DNA from 2 places in the Streptomyces rubradiris genome. Region 2 is predicted to be linked to the other one. Evidence: riboswitches for the same ligand, from Rfam matches in the RefSeq annotation. Region 2 holds a riboswitch; the other holds the start of a gene.
What was found. Region 2 has a riboswitch for glycine ahead of gcvT (glycine cleavage system aminomethyltransferase GcvT). Riboswitches for the same ligand answer to the same signal wherever they lie in the genome.
Positions count from the first base shown of each region.

Region 1: it holds a riboswitch for glycine, as region 2 does, so the genes downstream of both, gcvP (aminomethyl-transferring glycine dehydrogenase) here and gcvT (glycine cleavage system aminomethyltransferase GcvT) in region 2, are expected to answer to the same signal.

Region 1 covers NZ_BNEA01000001.1:926,105-936,300, reverse strand. Annotated here, with positions in the region: gene Srubr_RS04405 (FHA domain-containing protein) at 1-827, shown strand, start outside; gene ftsR (transcriptional regulator FtsR) at 872-1,609, shown strand; gene Srubr_RS04395 (bifunctional nuclease family protein) at 1,693-2,166, shown strand; gene Srubr_RS04390 (MerR family transcriptional regulator) at 2,429-3,112, shown strand; partial or broken gene Srubr_RS04385 (DNA polymerase IV) at 3,276-4,640, shown strand; gene Srubr_RS04380 (PRC-barrel domain-containing protein) at 4,961-5,332, opposite strand; glycine riboswitch at 5,452-5,546, shown strand; gene gcvP (aminomethyl-transferring glycine dehydrogenase) at 5,721-8,606, shown strand; gene Srubr_RS04370 (TOBE domain-containing protein) at 8,685-9,104, opposite strand; gene Srubr_RS04365 (ABC transporter ATP-binding protein) at 9,133-10,196, opposite strand, start outside.
Region 2 covers NZ_BNEA01000015.1:2,571,583-2,581,778, forward strand. Annotated here, with positions in the region: gene Srubr_RS24460 (ABC transporter permease) at 1-642, opposite strand, end outside; gene Srubr_RS24465 (enhanced serine sensitivity protein SseB C-terminal domain-containing protein) at 992-1,783, opposite strand; gene Srubr_RS24470 (enhanced serine sensitivity protein SseB) at 1,982-2,761, opposite strand; gene Srubr_RS24475 (AAA family ATPase) at 2,828-3,496, opposite strand; glycine riboswitch at 3,674-3,778, shown strand; glycine riboswitch at 3,779-3,892, shown strand; gene gcvT (glycine cleavage system aminomethyltransferase GcvT) at 3,934-5,052, shown strand; gene gcvH (glycine cleavage system protein GcvH) at 5,190-5,567, shown strand; gene glyA (serine hydroxymethyltransferase) at 5,582-6,847, shown strand; gene Srubr_RS24495 (L-serine ammonia-lyase) at 6,951-8,318, shown strand; gene Srubr_RS24500 (hypothetical protein) at 8,389-8,796, shown strand; gene Srubr_RS24505 (WD40 repeat domain-containing protein) at 8,783-9,925, shown strand; gene Srubr_RS24510 (Ca2+-dependent phosphoinositide-specific phospholipase C) at 9,979-10,196, shown strand, end outside.

The sequences.
Region 1 (10,196 bases), on a different contig from region 2:
AGTTGTTTGCGAAGTTGTTCGGCAAGAGCGCGCGAGAGGGCAGCGACAACGCGACCGCTCGCCATCGCGCACAGCCTGACGCGGAGGGCCAGCGCCCGCTGTTCCGGGACCAGGTCGCTGGTCCGGGCGGTGACATTCAGGGAGGTCAGGGCGCGGCGTCAGTTGACCCTGCCCAGTCCGGCGGCATAGGTTTCGGGCAACCGTCAACCTCAGGTACGGGTGGAGGGTTCGCCTCCGGCCCGTACGCGTCCAATGCCCCGGCGGGGCAGCCGCGGCAGGAGGATCCGTCGATGTCGGTCCTGGTGTGTACGAGGTGCGGTAACCGCAATCCGGAGAACGCGCGGTTCTGTTCCCACTGCGGGGCGCCGCTGCGTCCCGGGCTGACGCCGGAGCGGGCCTCCGAGACGACGTCCACGATCTCGATCTCCGGGCTGGAGGCGTACGACTCCGAGGCGACCGGCCAGACGCCGCTGCCGATGCTCTCCCCGGAGGCGCAGGCCGCGGTGGACGCGCTGCCGCCGGGCTCGGCGCTGCTCGTCGTGCGCCGGGGGCCGAACTCGGGCAGCCGCTTCCTGCTGGACGGTGATCTGACGACGGCCGGCCGGCACCCGCAGAGCGACATCTTCCTGGACGACGTGACGGTCTCCCGGCGGCACGTGGAGTTCCGGCGCTCCCCGGACGGCTCCTTCACGGTGGCCGACGTGGGCAGCCTGAACGGCACGTACGTCAACCGCGAGCGCATCGACCAGGTCGCCCTGTCGAACGGTGACGAGGTGCAGATCGGCAAGTACCGGCTGGTGTTCTACGCGAGCCGGCAGGGCTACTGACCCGCCCCCGGACGGTGTCCGGGGGAACCCCAGAGGGAAGGTCCATGCTTCAAACACCGAGCGGCGGTGCCGGAAGCGGTACCGCCGCCAGGGACAGTGGGCTGATGAGCATCGGCACGGTGCTGAACGTGCTGCGCGACGAGTTCCCCGAAGTCACCATCTCCAAGATCCGCTTCCTGGAGTCGGAGGGGCTCGTCGAGCCGCGGCGGACCCCGTCGGGGTACCGCAAGTTCAGCGCCGGGGACGTCGAGCGTCTCGGCCACATCCTGCGGATGCAGCGGGACCACTATCTGCCGCTCAAGGTGATCCGGGAGCACCTGGACGCCATGGAGCGGGGCGAGGCCGTCCCGCTGCCCCTGGTCGGGCGCCAGCGCACCGCGCAGGACGCCGCCGCGGCCGTGGAGGGCCCCACGGTGGCCAGGGTGGGCAGGGCCGAGCTGCTGGCCGCGGCGGACATCGACGAGGGCGAGCTGAAGGAGTGGGAGTCCTACGGGCTCATCGCTCCGCTGGAGGACGGGGCGTACGACGCCGAGGCCGTCACGGTGGCCGCGCTGGTCGCCGAACTGGGCCGGTTCGGGATCGAGCCGCGCCACCTCAGGGTGATGAAGGCCGCCGCGGACCGAGAGGCGGGCCTGGTCGACCAGATCGTCGCCCCGCTCAAGCGCCACCGCAACCCGCAGACCCGGGCGCACGCCGAGGCCCGTACGAAGGAGCTGGCGGACCTCACCATGAAGCTGCACGCGGCCCTGGTGAAGACCGCTCTCGGGGTGCGAATCCCGTGAAACGGGGCCCTCGGGCGGCCGGATCGGGCACCTGTTCCCGGCCCGACTACCCAAACGTCCCGGGCACGGCCTAGGGTTGCTGTGTGAACGAGCTCGATGTCGTAGGTGTCCGGGTCGAAATGCCCTCCAACCAACCGATCGTGCTCCTGCGCGAAGTGGGGGGCGACCGCTATCTCCCCATCTGGATCGGGCCGGGGGAGGCGACGGCGATCGCCTTCGCCCAGCAGGGCATGGCCCCCGCGCGACCGCTGACCCACGACCTGTTCAAGGACGTGCTGGAGGCCGTCGGCCAGGAGCTGACCGAGGTGCGCATCACCGATCTGCGAGAAGGTGTCTTCTACGCGGAGCTGGTGTTCGCCAGTGGGGTCGAGGTCAGCGCCCGCCCCTCCGATGCCATAGCGCTGGCTCTGCGCACCGGTACGCCGATCTACGGCAGTGACACGGTGCTGGACGACGCGGGCATCGCCATTCCCGACGAGCAGGAGGACGAGGTGGAGAAGTTCCGGGAGTTCCTGGACCAGATCTCCCCCGAGGACTTCGGCACCAGCAGCCAGTGAGCGGCCCGGCCGGCCCGTCGGACCAGGGGTTCTGCCCGGCGAGGCCGATGGCTTCGGCGCGGCCGGCGCCCTGGCACATGTCCGCGGCGGAATGGGCGTCCTACGGCTCGCCGCGAGCGCATTCGGCTAGCCTTTCCCCGCGGTGGGGCACGGGAAACCACTCCTAGGGTGATTATCACTCGGCGTGCCGAGTGTGGCGATCGTTGACGCACCCCTGGTGACTGCCTACCGTCGAGAAGGCAGGTCAAGGACGGAGGTCGGCGTGAGAACCAGCGGCGACGGTACGGTCGGGGGTGCTCCGGGACGCGGTTTCGGGGAGAGCGGTCCGTACCCGCCCCCGAGTTCGCGGCTGCGCTCAGGCGGGGGACATGCCCATCCCGGCGGCGCCGTGGAGCACGCTCCGCAGCTGCCGACGGCGGTGCCGAACGGCGGAGGGGTGGCGTCCATGACGTCCGAGCAGATCGGCTATCGCGGGCCCACGGCCTGCGCTGCCGCCGGCATCACGTACCGACAGCTGGACTACTGGGCCCGCACCGGCCTGGTCGAGCCCAGCGTGCGGCCCGCCTACGGGTCGGGCACTCAGCGGCTGTACAGCTTCCGGGACGTCGTCGTCCTGAAGATCGTCAAGCGCTTTCTGGACACGGGTGTGTCCTTGCAGAACATCCGCACGGCCGTGCAGCACCTCCGGGAACGCGGTTTCCGTGACCTGGAGCGGATGACCCTGATGAGCGACGGCGCCACCGTGTACGAGTGCTCCTCGCCGGACGAGGTCCACGCCCTGCTCCAGGGCGGTCAGGGCATCTTCGGAATCGCCGTCGGTGTGGTGTGGCGGGACGTGGAAAGCGCGCTCTCCCAGCTGCACGGTGAGCGCATCGACACCGGCGAGACACTCGTCGGGCACAACCCCGCGGACGAGCTGGCGCGGCGGCGCAACCGGGCGGTCTGACGCGTCCGTGTAACGGGCCGGTCCGATCCACCCATGTCCGGGCGGTCGGCGCGTCGCGTTCAGGCGCCCGGCGGTCGCGACCGGGCGGCCCGCACCGGCCGGTTCCGCCGAGGGGTGTCCCTGTGCCACCGCGTTGTCAGTGGTGTGGTGCAGCATCGGAGATGTGAGAAACGCGCCCACGATCCTGCACCTCGACATGGATGCCTTCTTCGCCGCGGTGGAGCAGGCGTCCAAGCCGAGCCTGCGCGGGAAGGCGGTCGTCGTGGGCGGGCTCGGACCGCGTGGTGTGGTGGCCACCGCGTCGTACGAGGCACGGGTGTTCGGGGTCCACTCGGCGATGCCCATGGCGCAGGCGCGTCGGCTGGCACCCAACGCCGCCTATCTGGTGCCGCGCTTCACCCTGTACCGGGCGATCAGCGAGCAGGTGATGGCGCTGCTGCGGGAGCTGTCGCCGCTGGTGGAGCCGCTGAGCCTGGACGAGGCGTTCGTGGACCTGGAGGCCGGGGGAGCGGCCTGGGACGAGGAGTCGGCGCGCCGGGCCGGGGAGAAGCTGCGGGCGGACATCCGCGCGGTCACCGGGCTCACCGGTTCGGTGGGGCTCGCCGCCTCCAAGATGCTCGCGAAGATCGCCTCCGAGCAGGCCAAACCCGACGGACTCGTGCTGATCGAGCCGGGCACCGAGCGGGACATGCTGGCGCCCATGCCGGTGCGGACGCTCCCGGGGGTCGGGCCGGCCACCGGGGACCATCTGCGCAGAGCCGGGATCACCACGGTGCGGGAGCTGGCCGAGGCGGGCGAGGACGAGCTGGTCCGGCTGCTCGGCAGGGCGCACGGGCAGGCGTTGTACGCGATGGCGCACGCCCGGGACGAGCGGCCGGTGGTGGCCGAGCGGGAGGCCAAGTCGGTGTCGGTGGAGGACACGTACGACGTGGACATCCACGACCGGGTGCGGGTCGGCCTGGAGGTGCAGAGGCTGGCCGACCGGTGTGTGCGGCGGCTGCGCGGGGCCGGGTTGTCCGGGCGGACCATCGTGCTCAAGGTGCGGCGGTACGACTTCTCGACCCTGACTCGTTCCGAGACGCTCAGAGGGCCCACGGACGATCCCGCCGTCATCCGTGAGGCGGCGGCGCGGCTGCTGGACTCCGTGGACACCACCGGCGGGGTGCGGCTGCTCGGGGTCGGGGTGTCCGGGCTCGCCGACTACACCCAGGAGGACCTGTTCGCGCAGGCCATGCCGGTGCGGGTGGTGGAGGAGCCGGAGGAGGCCGCCGTCGAGGCGGAGGCGGAGCAGCCGGAAGCCGCGGAGCGGCACTGGCGGGCCGGGCAGGATGTGCGGCACGCCGAGTACGGGCCCGGCTGGGTGCAGGGGAGCGGGCTGGGGAGGGTGACGGTACGGTTCGAGACGCCTCAGTCGGAACCGGGGCGTGTGCGGACGTTTTTCGCCGACGATCCCGCGCTGGCGTCTGCGGATCCGTTGCCGTTGGTCGCGGCCCTTTCCCACCCGCCCGCCCGTCCCGGGACCCCGCCCGACAGCGGCCGACACGGGGCTCCGCCCCGGACCCCGGAAGAGTGCCGGGGCCGGGAGGAGTCCCGGGGCCGGGAGGGGTCCCGGGACCGGGAAGACTCCGGCGGGCAGGACGAGTCCCTTGCCCTGAATGGGGTCCGGGTCCTCGGCGAGTCCCCCGCCCCCGAGGACGGCCGTGCCCCTGACGGCGTCCGTGCGCTCGAAAAGGGCCGCGTCCCAGGAGAGAGCGGTGATCGGGGGAGGCGCCCCGTGCTGGGAGCGGACCGGGCTCGGCAAGGTGCTCGGGATAGGGAGGAGGGGCGTGGGTGGGAGGGGCCGGGGGGTCAGGTTTCCTCCGAGCCCGCCAGTCTGCCGAAGTCGTGGTCCGGGAGCGGGGGAGGGGAGGCCGTGTCGAGACCGTAGTGGTGGTAGAGCTGGAGTTCCTGCTCGGGAGAGAGGTGGCGGCCCACGCCGAAGCCGGGGGCGTCCTTGATCAGGGCGCGGTCGTAGGGGACGCGCAGGGTGCCGTCGACGAGTTCGCTGGGTTCCAGGGGCACGAAGGCGTCCCGGGAGAACAGGCCGGTGCGTATGGCCGCCCACTCGGGCACGCCGGTCGCGTCGTCCAGGTACACCTCGTCGATGGTGCCGATCTTGGTGCCCTTGCGGTCGAACGCCTTGCGGCCGATCAGGCTGCGCGGATCGATGTCGGTCTGCACGGTCCCTCTCCCTCCACGTGGTCGCAACTCATCCGTAAGCACTACGAAAGAGCACATTGGAGGAGGCGGCCACTCGAAGGCTGCCCCATTGACCTCGCTGGTAGGCTGACAGCGGCTGCTGACCCCGCGCGGGAGAGTCCTCCGACCACCTCGGGGGCGCCGAAGGAGCAACTCCTCCCCGGAATCTCTCAGGCTCACGTACCGCACGGACGAGGTCACTCTGGAAAGCAGGGCGGGCGTCGACGGCTCCTGCCCTCACCGACGGTGAAAGCCGGCGCCCGCGGGCGTCCGGTGAAGCTCTCAGGTGCAGATGACAGAGGGGGAGGCCGTCGGGGTACCCGCGCCGGGGTGCCCCTCGCAGGTCGCGTCAGACCAGGAGGCCTCCGCAATGACCGCCCATCGCATTCCGCTCTCCGAACTCGAAGCGGGCACCCCGTTCGAGCAGCGCCACATCGGACCCGACCAGGAGGCGCGGGCCAAGATGCTCGCGCAGGTCGGATACGGCTCGCTGGACGAGCTGACCGCCGCCGCGGTCCCGGATGTGATCAAGAACGCCGACTCCCTGGACCTGCCGGGCGCCCGCACCGAGGCCGAGGTGCTCGCCGAACTGCGCTCGCTCGCCGACCGCAACCAGGTCCTGCGCTCCATGATCGGCCTGGGCTACTACGGCACCTTCACCCCGCCCGTCATCCTGCGCAACGTGATGGAGAACCCCGCCTGGTACACGGCCTACACGCCGTACCAGCCGGAGATCTCCCAGGGCCGTCTGGAGGCCCTGCTGAACTTCCAGACGATGGTCGCCGAGCTGACCGGGCTGCCCACCTCCGGCGCCTCCCTGCTGGACGAGGGCACGGCCGCCGCCGAGGCGATGGCCCTGTCCCGGCGTATGGGCAAGAACAAGAAGGGCCTGTTCCTGGTCGACGCGGACACGCTGCCGCAGACCATCGCCGTGATCGAGACCCGCGCCGAGCCGACCGGCGTGGAGGTCGTCGTCGCCGACCTGTCCGCAGGCATTCCGGCGGAGATCGCCGAGCGCGAGATCAACGGCGTGCTGCTCCAGTACCCGGGCGCCTCCGGTGCCGTACGGGACCTCAAGCCCGTCATCGACCAGGCGCACGAGCTGGGCGCCCTGGTGACGGTGGCCGCCGACCTGCTCGCCCTGACCCTGCTGACCTCGCCGGGCGAGCTGGGCGCGGACATCGCCGTGGGCACCACCCAGCGCTTCGGCGTGCCCATGGGCTTCGGCGGTCCGCACGCCGGCTACATGGCCGTACACGAGAAGTTCGCGCGCAGCCTGCCCGGCCGCTTGGTCGGCGTCTCCGTCGACGCCGACGGCCACAAGGCCTACCGGCTCGCACTGCAGACCCGTGAGCAGCACATCCGCCGTGAGAAGGCCACCAGCAACATCTGTACCGCACAGGTGCTGCTCGCCGTCATGGCCGGCATGTACGCCGTCTACCACGGGCCCGAGGGCCTGAGGACCATCGCGCGGCGCACGCACCGCTACGCCACCCTCCTCGCCGAGGGCCTGAAGGCCGCCGGTGTCGAGATCGTCCACGGCGCCTTCTTCGACACGGTCACCGCGCGCGTGCCCGGCAACGCCGCCGGGATCGCCGCCGCCGCCCGGGACAAGGGCGTCAACCTGCGGCTGGTCGACGCCGACCACGTCTCCATGGCCTGCGACGAGACCACCGACCGGGCCGGGCTGGACGCTGTCTGGTCCGCCTTCGGCGTCGACGCCGACATCGAGGCGCTGGACGCGACCGCCGAGGACGCCCTGCCCGAGGCGCTGCTGCGCACCGACGACTACCTCACCCACCCGGTCTTCCACCAGCACCGCTCCGAGACCGCCATGCTGCGCTACCTGCGCAGGCTCGCCGACCGCGACTACGCGCTCGACCGCGGCATGATCCCGCTGGGCTCCTGCACCATGAAGCTCAACGCGACCACGGAGATGGAGCCGGTCACCTGGCCCGAGTTCGGGCAGCTGCACCCCTTCGCGCCCGCCGAGCAGGCGCAGGGCTACCTCACCCTCATCCGCGAGCTGGAGGACCGTCTCGCCGAGGTCACCGGCTACGACAAGGTCTCCCTCCAGCCGAACGCCGGCTCCCAGGGCGAGCTGGCCGGTCTGCTCGCCGTCCGCGGCTACCACCGCGCCAACGGCGACGACCGGCGCACCGTCTGCCTGATCCCGTCCTCCGCGCACGGCACCAACGCCGCCAGCGCCGTGATGGCCGGCATGAAGGTCGTCGTCGTCAAGACCGCCGAGGACGGCGAGATCGACGTCGAGGACCTGCGCGCCAAGATCGAGCAGCACCGCGACGAGCTGGCCGTGCTGATGATCACCTACCCGTCCACGCACGGCGTGTTCGAGGAGCACGTCGCCGACATCTGCGCCCAGGTCCACGAGGCCGGCGGTCAGGTGTACGTCGACGGCGCCAACCTCAACGCGCTCGTCGGCCTCGCCAAGCCGGGCCACTTCGGCGGTGACGTCTCCCACCTGAACCTGCACAAGACCTTCTGCATCCCGCACGGCGGCGGCGGTCCGGGCGTCGGCCCGGTCGCGGTCCGGTCGCACCTCGCGCCGTACCTGCCGAACCACCCGCTCCAGCCGGAGGCCGGCCCGGAGACGGGCGTGGGCCCGATCTCGGCGGCCCCGTGGGGCAGCGCGGGCATCCTGCCCATCTCCTGGGCGTACGTCCGGCTGATGGGCGGCGAGGGCCTGAAGCGGGCCACCCAGGTGGCCGTGCTGTCGGCGAACTACATCGCCAAGCGCCTGGAGCCGCACTACCCGGTGCTCTACACCGGCCCCGGCGGCCTGGTCGCGCACGAGTGCATCATCGACCTGCGCCCGATCACCAAGGCGACCGGCGTGAGCGTGGACGATGTCGCCAAGCGCCTGATCGACTACGGCTTCCACGCGCCGACCATGTCCTTCCCGGTGGCCGGCACGCTGATGATCGAGCCGACCGAGTCGGAGGACATCACCGAGCTGGACCGTTTCTGCGACGCGATGATCGCCATCCGCGCGGAGATCGAGAAGGTCGGCTCGGGCGAGTGGCCCGCGGAGGACAACCCGCTGCGGAACGCCCCGCACACCGCGGCGGCGCTCGGCGGCGAGTGGGCGCACGCCTACAGCCGTGAGCAGGCCGTCTTCCCGGCCGGCGGCTCGGCCGCCGACAAGTACTGGCCGCCGGTGCGCCGCATCGACCAGGCCTTCGGCGACCGCAACCTGGTGTGCTCCTGCCCGCCGCTGGACGCTTACGAGGACTGAGCGAACCGCTGCTTGAGAGGCCCCGCCCGGAACGCCAGGTTCCACCGGGCGGGGCCTCTTCCGCCGCTGAAACGATGTCTAAGGGGCCGACAGTGCGACCTCGGTCGCCTTGATCAGGGCGATGACCTCCGAGCCCACGAAGAGGCCGAGGTCGGCGACCGCGTCCGTGGTGATGACGGCGGTGAGTTCGCCGACGGCCGTGGCGATCTTCACGGAGGCCATGACCTCGCCCGGGCGGACCTCGGTGACGGTGCCGGGGAACCGGTTGCGGATGGACAGCCCCTCGGCCTGGCGTGCGGCGAGGGCGACCTCGGTGGACTTGACCAGGGCGTGCACGGGCCGGCCGGGCGCGAGGGAGAGCTGCTCGGCGGCCTCCAGGGTGATGGCGGCCAGCAGGTGCGGGCCGCCGTCCAGCCGGACCTCGACGGTGGCCATGACCTGGCCTGCGTGGACCTCGGTGACGGTGCCGGGCAGCTGGTTGCGGATGCTCAGGGTCATGGGCACCCACCGTAGGGCGCGGGTCCGGTCAGGCCGGGTATGCGTGGGTCTGGGTCGCCTTCACCGTCGCCCAGACCGGTGTACCGGGGCGCAGGTCCAGTTCGGCGGCGGCCACCGTCGTCAGGTCCGCGGCGAGCGGGAGTTCGCCGGTGAGGTCGGCGCGGATCCGGTCGCCGTGCGTCTCCAGGCCGCTGACCTCGCAGCGCCACAGGTTGCGGGCGCTCACGCCGGAGGGCCGGTCCCGGAACAGGGTCACGGCGGACGGCGGAAACGCCACGAAGGCCGGCCCGGACAGCTCCTCCGTCGTCGTGACCGCCGGCCCGGCGTCGAGCCGTACGGTGTGCCCCGCGGCCTGTCCCCGGTAGAGGTTGAGGCCGACGAGCCGGGCGATGTAGTCGGTGCGCGGGTGCCGGGCGATGTCGGCGGGGGCGCCCTGCTGTACGACCCGGCCGTGCTCCACGACCACCAGGCGGTCCGCGAGCACCATGGCGTCCAGCGGGTCGTGCGTGACCAGTACGGAGACCGCCTCGAACTCGGCCAGATGGCGGCGGAGCCCGGCGCGGACCTCCAGGCGGGTACGGGCGTCCAGGGCCGCCAGCGGCTCGTCCAGGAGCAGCAGGCGGGGGCGGGTGGCGAGGGCGCGGGCGAGGGCCACGCGCTGGGCCTGGCCGCCGGACAGCCGGCGTGGCTTGGTGGCCGCGTGGTCGGCGAGGCCCATGCGGTCCAGCCAGGCCGCCGCCTGGGTGCGGGCCTCGGCCTTGCCCACGCCCTGGCAGCGGGGGCCGAAGGCGACGTTGTCCAGGGCGGACAGGTGGGGGAAGAGCAGGTAGTCCTGGAAGACGACACCGACCGGACGGGACTCGGGGGGCGTGTGCTCCAGGGGGGTGCCGTCCAGGTGCAGGTGGCCGTCCGTGAGCGGGGCGAGGCCCGCGAGGGCGCGCAGGGCGGTGGTCTTGCCGGCGCCGTTGGGGCCGAGGAGTGCCACGACCTCGCCGGGGGCGGCCGTCAGGGTGATGTCCAGACGGAAGCCGGGGCGGTCGACCACGAGGCGGGCGTCGAGGCCGGCGGCCGGGGGCGGAGCGACATCGGCCG
Region 2 (10,196 bases):
GCGCACGATCCGGCCCAGATACGGCCAGTTGAAGAAGCCGATGACGAAGATGAGCACGCTCAGGTGGAGCGGCAGGCCGTTGAGGCCGAACGCGCCGCCCTGGAGGGTGGCGGAGATGGCGATCGCGAAGAGCAGGAGGGGGAAGGCGAGGAAGGTGTCCATCAGCCGGCTGATGATCGAGTCCACCCGGCCGCCGTAGTAGCCCGCGATGACACCCATGATCGCGCCGATGACGTTGGACAGGACGGTGGCACCGAAGGCGACCACCAGCGACACCCAGGAGCCCTCCAGGATGCGGGTGGCGATGTCCCGGCCGAACTTCGGGTCCACGCCGAGCGGGTGGTCCGCGCTCATGCCGCCCCAACTGCCCGTGGGCAGCGAGGTGTCCGGGGTGATCAGGTCCTGGTTGAAGGCGTTGGGGTCGAGGCCGAACAGGGCCTGGATGGGGCGCGAGAGGACGGCGAGGAGGATCAGCAGGATCACGATGACGCCGCCGGCGACGGCGGCCTTGTCCTTCTTGAACCGGGACCAGGCGATCTGGCCCAGGGAACGACCCTCGATCTGCCCCTTACCGGCACCCTCCAGCACAGCCTCCGGCTGCGTCTCGGCTGCCGCCCCGGTGGTCTCGATCGGTGCGGTCACGGTGAGCGACCCCTCTCGCCGGTGGTGACCGGCCTGCGCCTGCCGCGGATTGCGGCTTTGTCGACTTGCCATCGAACACGTGGCCTCGGCCTCGTGTCTGAGTCGCGAGTCTTCAGCGTCGTTGTGATCACCCGCCAGAGCTGACGGCGAAAGTATGCGCAACCGTGATGCAGTGCGGGGGATTCCGTTATCCGAACAGTGGGTAACGGCCCTCGGACGCGGGCCAGTTGGGGCAGATCGGCGAATCTACGCGGTTCGGGAGGTACGACCGATGTCTACGCGCGCAGAAGCGTCCCGCTCCCGTGCATTGTGCGGGCCGGTCAACAAACCTGCCACCACGCCTCGTTGCTCAGTAGCCGCTGCGCGCCGGCGGGTAGCCGTAGCCGCCGGCCGGCGCCTGCGGCGGGGCCGGCACCTGGAGCGGGGGCTGCTGCGGGGGCACCGGGGCGTGCGCCTCACGGTCGTAGAAGGGGCGCGCGTTGGCCCGCATCCACATCACCACCGGGTCGTGGTCGTCGGTCATGGCGACCGTCGAGACCGGCAGGCCCTCCGGGACCGCGCCGATGGACTGCTGCATCATGGCGCGCACCGAGTCGACCGCGGCGGGCGAGGTGTCGTACACGTCCAGGCCGATGGCGAGGTAGGGCGCCCCGAGCGCGGGCTGCACCCAGGCGCGGCGCAGCGAGCGCAGCGCGGGGGTGCGGTGCGCGTTCTGCGCGAGCAGGGCGTAGAACTGCGGGATCTCGATACCGGGTTCGGACAGCCGCAACGGGCCGGCGGGCTGGCGGTCCAGACCGGTGGCGATGCGGCGCAGGTCCGGCCAGGGGATGCCGACGCCGCCGCCGGGCGCGTGCGGGTTGAGCCAGAGGCCGTAGTGGTCGGGGTAGAGGGTGCGGGCCACGTCCAGGCCGTCGGCCACCTCGTAGGAGCGGTTCCAGCCGCTGGCCGACAGCTCCTGGGCGGAGGTCACGCAGGGGGCGTAGGGGAAGCCGTCCACCTCCATGGTCCCGTACTGGGCGTCCGGGGCGCCGGCCTGGCCGTGCCACAGGAGCATGAAGACCTGGCCGGAGGTGGGGGTGGCGAGGGCGCGCAGCAAGGACTCGTAGGCGTCGTAGCGTCCGGGCGTGACCTGGCGCAGCATGTGCTCGACGCTGCCGCTGTGGCTCGCGCTCACCTGGTGTGCCCCTTCTTTTTGGTGACCCGGCGTTTGAGCACAGCTTATGCGCCTAGTAGCTCGGGACCTTGGCGTTCGTACGCGTGTGCGGGTGCGTTGTGGCTTGTCGCGCCCCGCGGCGGAGCCGCATATCGGACACAGCCCCGCGCCCCTTTGGGGCTCGGTTCAGTGGGCGGATGTGTAGAACGGGCGGACGTTCGCCTTCAGCCAGGTCGCCACCGGGTCGTCCGTTACATCCAGCAGGACCAGGTTGACCGGCCATTTGACGGGGACCTCGGCCAGGGCCTTGCCGAGGGCCTGGAGGGGGAGGGCGCGCAGGTCGCCTTCCCACTGGGAGAGTTCGACGCCCACGAACATCGCCGGGTCGGCCGTCTCGACGGCGGCCAGGCAGCGGCGGGCGGTGAGGACCACGCCGGTCCCGGCGAACTCGGCGGAGGCGGCGGCGAGGAAGTCCACCGGGTCGTCCTGCCAGTCGGGCTCGAAGAGGCGCACCCGGCCGCCGGTGCCCGGGCCGTCGAGCGGGGTGCGGCCCACCCGGCACAGCTCGGCCACGGCCTGGGGCGGCAGCGGTATGCCGACCACGCCCTCGGGATTGACGGCGATGCCCACCTGCGGGGGCAGGCCGCGGGCGAACTCCACCGCCGGGGCGATGGTGTACGACATGTGGGAGCCGGCCACCTGGCGCAGCTGTTCCTCGGAGCTGAACACCGGGACGTACGCCTGGCCGTCGATGTCGAGCGTCGGCAGGTCCAGCGGGCCGCTGTCCGGGCCCCCGCCGTTCGGCAGCGGGATCCACAGGAAGCTGCGGCCGAGGACCTCGACGATCCGGCCGCCCGCCGCGGGGATGCCGAGGGAGGCCGACAACACCTCCTCCAGCTCGTTGCCGGGCCAACCGCCGTGCGGGTGCGGGTGCGCCTGTGCCGGGAAGTCCGCCGGGAAGTCCATGTGCCTACCGCCTGCTGGGAACCACTGCTGTGACCATGAAGGCTAGCGGGTGGCGCTGACAGTGCCTCACCGCGTGAAGCCGACGCGGGCGAGGACGTCCGCCGCGTCCCGGTCCAGCAGCACCGCCGCACCGCAGCCGCCCGGCAGCCGCCCCTTCTCCACCGCGCGCAGCAGCCGGGCGGTGGCGCGGCGGTGGCGGCGGAAGGCGTAGCGGGAGACGCCCCGGCCGCGCTCGCGCTGGCCCTGCCGGGCGGTCTCGGGGCTGACGTCGAGGAGGAGCAGGTGCAGGGTGCCGCCCCGGCGCCGGGCCGCGCGGGCCAGCCAGGCGCGCACCCACGGCTGGGTGCCGCAGTCGTGCACGACAAGCCCCTCCCCGGTGCGCAGGGCCCTGCACAGTCCGGCGTAGTGGGCGAGGCGGACCAGGGGGCGGTAGAGCGCGTACGGCAGGAAGCCGGGGACGCGGGCCTGCCAGCGGTCCCGGGTGTCCTGGGAGTCGACGCGGCCGCCGGTGACCGCGCGGCGCATCAGGGTGGACTTGCCACTGCCGGGCAAGCCGGTGACGACCACCAGGTCACGGGGGCCGAAGAGCAGGGCGTGCGGGCTGCGGCCGGCCCGGTCGCGCAGGTCGCGGACGACCGGCGCGGGGCGGTCCGCGCCGCGTTCGCGGACCGCCGCGGCGGGCTGTCCCGGCACCGCGAGGCCGGCGTGGGCGGCGTAGGCCGAGGTCCTGTTCACCGTGATCGTCCTCCCGAGGGCTCGATCGGTCCCATGCCCGTTCTCTGTAAAGGGAAGGTAATGGAGAACGGTCGGCGGTTCGTGTGCTTACGGCCACAGGTCGGTCACAAGCGGCACGCTCTGGATGGCCGGGGTGTGGCGTGCAATGATGAGCCCGCCAACTGCATACCGGCCGTTTGAATCCGCGCGGGAGAGTCCCCGGGCCCCCTCGGGGCCGCCTGGGGCGCCGAAGGAGCAAGTCCCTCCCTTGAATCTCTCAGGCCCCGTTACCGCGCGGGCGAGGCACATCTGAAAAGCGGGCCGCCGCCGCCGGCGGCTCCACCCAAGGTGCAAGCCGTGATCGTCCCCGTGGCGGTGGCGGCGAACCTCTCAGGTTCCGATGACAGATGGGGAGGAACGTTCCTCGCCCGTCCTTTGCCCTGGGAGACGACCGACCGATGAGCAGTACCGAACTCCGTCATACCGCGCTCGACGCCGTGCACCGCTCGCTGGGCGCGACGATGACCGACTTCGCCGGCTGGGACATGCCCCTGCGCTACGGCTCCGAGCGCGACGAGCACCTCGCCGTGCGCACCCGGGCCGGTCTGTTCGACCTGTCCCACATGGGCGAGATCACCGTGACCGGCGCCGAGGCCGCCGCCTTCCTGAACCACGCCCTGGTCGGCAACATCGCCTCGGTCGGCGTCGGCCGCGCCCGCTACACCATGATCTGCCAGGCCGACGGCGGCATCCTGGACGACCTGATCGTCTACCGGCTGGCCGAGACCGAGTACATGGTCGTGGCCAACGCCTCCAACGCCCAGGTGGTGCTGGACGCCCTCACCGAGCGCGCGGCCGGCTTCGCCGCCGAGGTCCGCGACGACCGGGACGCCTACGCGCTGATCGCCGTGCAGGGCCCCGAGTCCCCCGGCATCCTGAAGTCGCTCACCGACGCCGACCTGGACGGCCTGAAGTACTACGCCGGGCTGCCCGGCACGGTCGCCGGCGTCCCGGCGCTGATCGCCCGTACGGGGTACACCGGCGAGGACGGCTTCGAGCTGTTCGTGAAGCCGGAGCACGCCGTGGCGCTGTGGCAGGCGCTCACCGAGGCCGGCGAGGGCGTCGGACTGGTCCCGTGCGGGCTGTCCTGCCGGGACACGCTGCGCCTGGAGGCGGGCATGCCGCTGTACGGGCACGAGCTGAGCACTTCCCTGACCCCCTTCGACGCCGGGCTGGGCCGCGTGGTCAAGTTCGACAAGGAGGGCGACTTCGTGGGCCGCGCGGCGCTGGCCGAGGCCGCCGGGCGGGCCGCGCAGAACCCGCCCCGGGTGCTGGTCGGGCTGGTCGCCGAGGGCCGCCGGGTGCCGCGCGCCGGGTACGCCGTGGTGGCCGGCGGCGAGGTGATCGGCGAGGTCACCTCGGGCGCCCCCTCCCCCACCCTGGGCAAGCCGATCGCCATGGCCTACGTCGACGCGGCGCACGCCGCGCCGGGCACCGAAGGCGTCGGCGTGGACATCCGGGGCACCCACGAGCCGTACCAGGTCGTGGCGCTGCCGTTCTACAAGCGCCAGAAGTAACCGCCGCCCGCGCCCGCACCGGCCCGGGACCCCGGCCCGAGGGCGGCGCGTGAGCCTGCGCACATTCGCCCGCTCACCAGCGGTTTCCCCAGTCCCCCCGTCATCACCACTCCCGCGCGTACAGGAGAATTCAGGCCATGAGCAACCCCCAGCAGCTGCGCTACAGCAAGGAGCACGAGTGGCTGTCGGACGCCCAGGACGGCGTCTCGACGGTCGGCATCACGGAGCACGCGGCCAACGCGCTCGGCGATGTCGTCTTCGTCCAGCTCCCCGAGGCCGGCTCCACGGTGACCGCGGGCGAGACCTGCGGCGAGCTGGAGTCCACGAAGTCGGTCTCCGACCTGTACTCGCCGGTCACCGGTGAGGTCACCGAGGTCAACGAGGACGTCGTCAACGACCCGTCGCTGGTGAACTCGGCCCCCTTCGAGGGCGGCTGGCTGTTCAAGGTACGCGTCACCGAGGAGCCGGCCGAGCTGCTCTCCGCCGACGAGTACACCGCCTTCACCGCCGGCTGAGGAGTCGTAGCCCCATGACTGTCCTGAACACGCCCCTGCACGAGCTGGACCCGGAGATCGCCGCCGCGGTCGACGCCGAGCTGAGCCGCCAGCAGTCGACGCTGGAGATGATCGCCTCCGAGAACTTCGCGCCGCTCGCGGTGATGGAGGCGCAGGGTTCGGTCCTCACCAACAAGTACGCCGAGGGCTACCCGGGCCGTCGCTACTACGGCGGCTGCGAGCACGTCGACGTGGCCGAGCAGATCGCCATCGACCGGGTCAAGGAGCTGTTCGGCGCCGAGTACGCCAATGTGCAGCCCCACTCCGGCGCCTCCGCGAACCAGGCGGCCCTGTTCGCGCTGGCCCAGCCCGGGGACACCATCCTCGGCCTGGACCTGGCGCACGGCGGCCACCTCACCCACGGCATGCGGCTGAACTTCTCCGGCAAGCAGTTCAACGTGGTCGCCTACCACGTGGACGCCGAGACCGGCCTGGTCGACATGGCCGAGGTGGAGAAGCTCGCCAAGGAGCACCGCCCGAAGGTGATCATCGCGGGCTGGTCGGCGTACCCCCGGCAGCTGGACTTCGCCCAGTTCCGCCGGATCGCCGACGAGACCGGCGCGTACCTGTGGGTCGACATGGCGCACTTCGCCGGCCTGGTCGCCGCCGGTCTGCACCCGAACCCGGTGGAGTACGCCGACGTGGTCACCTCCACGACCCACAAGACGCTCGGCGGCCCGCGCGGCGGCATCATCCTCGCGAAGAAGGACTTCGCGAAGAAGCTGAACTCCTCCGTCTTCCCGGGCTTCCAGGGCGGTCCGCTGGAGCACGTGATCGCGGCCAAGGCGGTGTCCTTCAAGGTCGCGGCGGGCGAGGACTTCAAGGAGCGCCAGCGCCGTACGGTGGAGGGCGCCCGCATCCTCGCCGAGCGGCTGACCGCGGCCGATGTGCGCGAGGCCGGGGTGAACGTGCTGTCCGGCGGCACGGACGTGCACCTGATCCTGGTGGACCTGCGCGCGAGCGAGCTGGACGGGCAGCAGGCCGAGGACCGGCTGCACGAGGTCGGCATCACGGTCAACCGCAACGCCGTCCCGAACGACCCGCGCCCGCCGATGGTCACCTCGGGGCTGCGCATCGGCACCCCGGCGCTGGCCACGCGCGGTTTCACGGCCGAGGACTTCGCCGAGGTCGCGGACGTGATCGCCGAGACGCTGAAGCCGTCGTACGACGCCGAGGCGCTCAAGGCGCGCGTCAAGGCGCTCGCCGACAAGCACCCGCTGTACCCGGGTCTGAGCAAGTAAGTCACGTTTCGCGGGGCACCGCGCACACTGGGAGTACCGGCGTGCGCGGTGCCCGCGCCCCTGTACCGCCCCTTCGCACCACCCCCGTATTGAGGAGTCCCCCGTGGCCATCTCGGTCTTCGACCTGTTCTCGATCGGCATCGGCCCGTCCAGCTCCCACACGGTCGGCCCGATGCGCGCGGCGCGCATGTTCGCCCGCCGGCTGCGCAACGAGGGCCTGCTCGGCTCCGTCGCCGCCCTGCGCTGCGAGCTGTACGGGTCGCTCGGCGCGACCGGCCACGGCCACGGCACCCCGAAGGCGGTGCTGCTCGGCCTGGAGGGCGCCTCGCCGCGCACGGTGGACGTGGAGACGGCCGACGAGCGGGTGGAGAAGATCCGGCAGGCGGGCCGGATAGCGCTGCTCGGCGAGCACGAGATCCCGTTCTCCTACGACGACGATCTGGTCCTGCACCGCCGCAAGGCGCTGCCGTACCACGCCAACGGCATGACCCTGTGGGCGTACGACGCCTCGGGCGCCGAGCTGGTGACGAAGACGTACTACTCGGTCGGCGGCGGTTTCGTGGTCGACGAGGACGCGGTGGGCGCGGACCGGATCGTGCTGGACGACACGGTCCTGAAGTACCCGTTCCGCACGGGTGACGAGCTGCTGCGCCTGACGAAGGAGACGGGCCTGTCGATCTCCTCGCTGATGCTGGAGAACGAGCGGGCCTGGCGCACCGAGGAGGAGATCCGCGCGGGCCTGCTGGAGATCTGGCGGGTGATGCGCGAGTGCGTCCAGCGCGGCATGTCCCGGGAGGGCATCCTGCCGGGCGGGCTGAAGGTGCGCCGCCGCGCGGCCGTCTCGGCCCGCCAGCTGCGCGCCGAGGGCGACCCGCTGGCGCACGCCATGGAGTGGATCACGCTCTACGCCATGGCGGTGAACGAGGAGAACGCGGCCGGCGGCCGGGTGGTGACGGCCCCCACCAACGGCGCGGCCGGCATCATCCCGGCGGTGCTGCACTACTACATCAACTTCGTGCCGGGCGCGGACGAGGACGGCGTGGTCCGCTTCCTGCTCGCCGCCGGCGCGATCGGCATGCTCTTCAAGGAGAACGCCTCCATCTCCGGCGCCGAGGTCGGCTGCCAGGGCGAGGTGGGCTCCGCCTGCTCCATGGCGGCGGGCGCGCTCGCCGAGGTGCTCGGCGGCTCCCCGGAGCAGGTGGAGAACGCGGCCGAGATCGGCATGGAGCACAACCTGGGCCTGACCTGCGACCCGGTCGGCGGCCTGGTCCAGATCCCGTGCATCGAGCGCAACGGCATGGCCGCGGTGAAGGCGGTCACGGCCGCGAAGATGGCGATGCGCGGCGACGGCTCCCACAAGGTGTCCCTGGACAAGGTCATCAAGACCATGAAGGACACCGGCGCCGACATGAGCGTGAAGTACAAGGAGACGGCCCGGGGCGGCCTGGCGGTCAACATCATCGAGTGCTGAACCGGTACGATTTCCGACCACACCGTCACAAATAGCTTTTTTCGCGTCACTCGGCGCTACGATTCCTGGCGTGATCGACCTGTACCCCGCGCTGTGGGGACTGCTCGGCAGCAGTGTGGCCGAAGCGCTCAACCTCTCGGCGCTGATGCGTCCGACGGGTCCGCGCAGCCGCTGGCGCTGGCCCTGGCGCACCCGTGCCGACCGGCCGGTGATGCTGGTGGCCATCGGGCTGCGGCTGTTCGCCGGGTTCGGTCTCACCGCGGCGCTGGGGAACTCCGGTCAGCTGCCGAACGCGACCGCCGCGTTCGCCGTGGGGGTGACCACCCCGCTGGTCGTGGCGAAGTTCTTCCAGGCGATCCCGATCACCGGCGCGGGCGCGGGTCAGCAGCCCGAGCCCCCGCTGCCCACCGCCCGGCAGGCCGGCGCGGATGCCGAAGAGGCGCTGTCGCAGCCGAGGGGGTCCAGTGCTGCGAGCTGACAGCGCGCTCGGCCGTCTGGTGCTGGCGCTGGCCGTCCGCCCTGCCGACTTGCCGCCGGTGCGGCACGCGGGCCCCGGCACGCGGCTGATCGCCGCCCTGGGGACGCGCCCGGTGCCGCCGGCGGCGGCTCCGGTCCCGGCGCGGCACCGGCTGGGGTCCCGGGGCCGGTGGTTTCCGGGCCTGCTCACCGCCTGGCTGGTCGCCCTGACGTGTCTGACGGCCGCCGCGGTGCTGCCCGGCCCCTGGCGGGGGGTGGCGCCGGGGCAGGCCCAGCCGCCCGGACCGGAGCACTGGAGCCTGGCCGCCGCCGGGCGGCTCGGTCCGCGCGGGCGGGCCGAGGCGCTGGCGTTCACCCCGGACGGCCGGCTGCTGGTGACGGTCACCCGGACCTCGGCCAGCACCTGGGACGTGGCGGACCCCGGACATCCCGAACGGGTCCCGGTCCCGGCGGGCGTGCGCCGGGTGACGGCCGTCACGACGAGTCCGGACGGCCGCACGCTGGTGGCGGCCGGGGGGGCGGACGTGCGGGCGCTCGCCGTCGGCTCGGGGGTGACCCGGTGGTCCGTCGACGGTGCCCCGATGGAGGTGAAGGCGGTGGCGGCGGGCCGGGACCGGGTCGTCCTCGCCGACTCGGGCACGACCGGCCCCGCCCGGCTGGCGGAGCTGCGCCTGGACACGGGCCGGCCGCCGCGGCCGACCACCCTGAGCCGGCTGCGCCAGGCCGTCGCCGCCGCCCAGTTCTCCGCCGACGGCCGCACCCTCGCCGTCGCGGGTGCCGAGGGGTCGGTGCGGCTGTGGGACGTGTCGGATCTGCGGCACCCCGAGGCGGCGGGGCCCGCCTTCGGCGGCCCGGGGGGGCGCACGACCGCGCTCGCCTTCAGTCCCGACGCCCGGCTGCTGGCGACCGTCGACTCCGCGCGGACCGTGCGGCTGTGGGACGTCACCGACCGTGCGCGGCCCCGCCCGCTGGGCCGTCCGCTCGGTGACGGGGCCGAGCGCGTCACCGCGCTCGCCTTCAGCCCGGACGCCCGGCTGGTGGCCACCGTGGGGGCCGACGGGACGGCCAGCCTGTGGTGGCGCTCGCCGGCTGCGGAGGCTGATGTTCCTCCAGGGGCTACCGCGCAGTAACCGATCAACCTTAGGCTGCCGCCAACTCGGCGTCGGCGAAAGGGAGTTCGGTCATGCGTGGGGTGAGAGGGCTGGTGGCGCTCGTGGGGGCCGCCGCGGTGCTGGCGGGGGCACCGGTGAACGCCCAGGCGGCGTCACCGAAGTTCTCCGCGACGACGGCCATCGGCACGCACAACGCCTACGAGAAGGACAAGTACCCGTACTTCGCGCAGGCGTTGGACTCCGGCGCCTCGCTGCTGGAACTGGACGTGTACGTCGACAGCATCAGCCA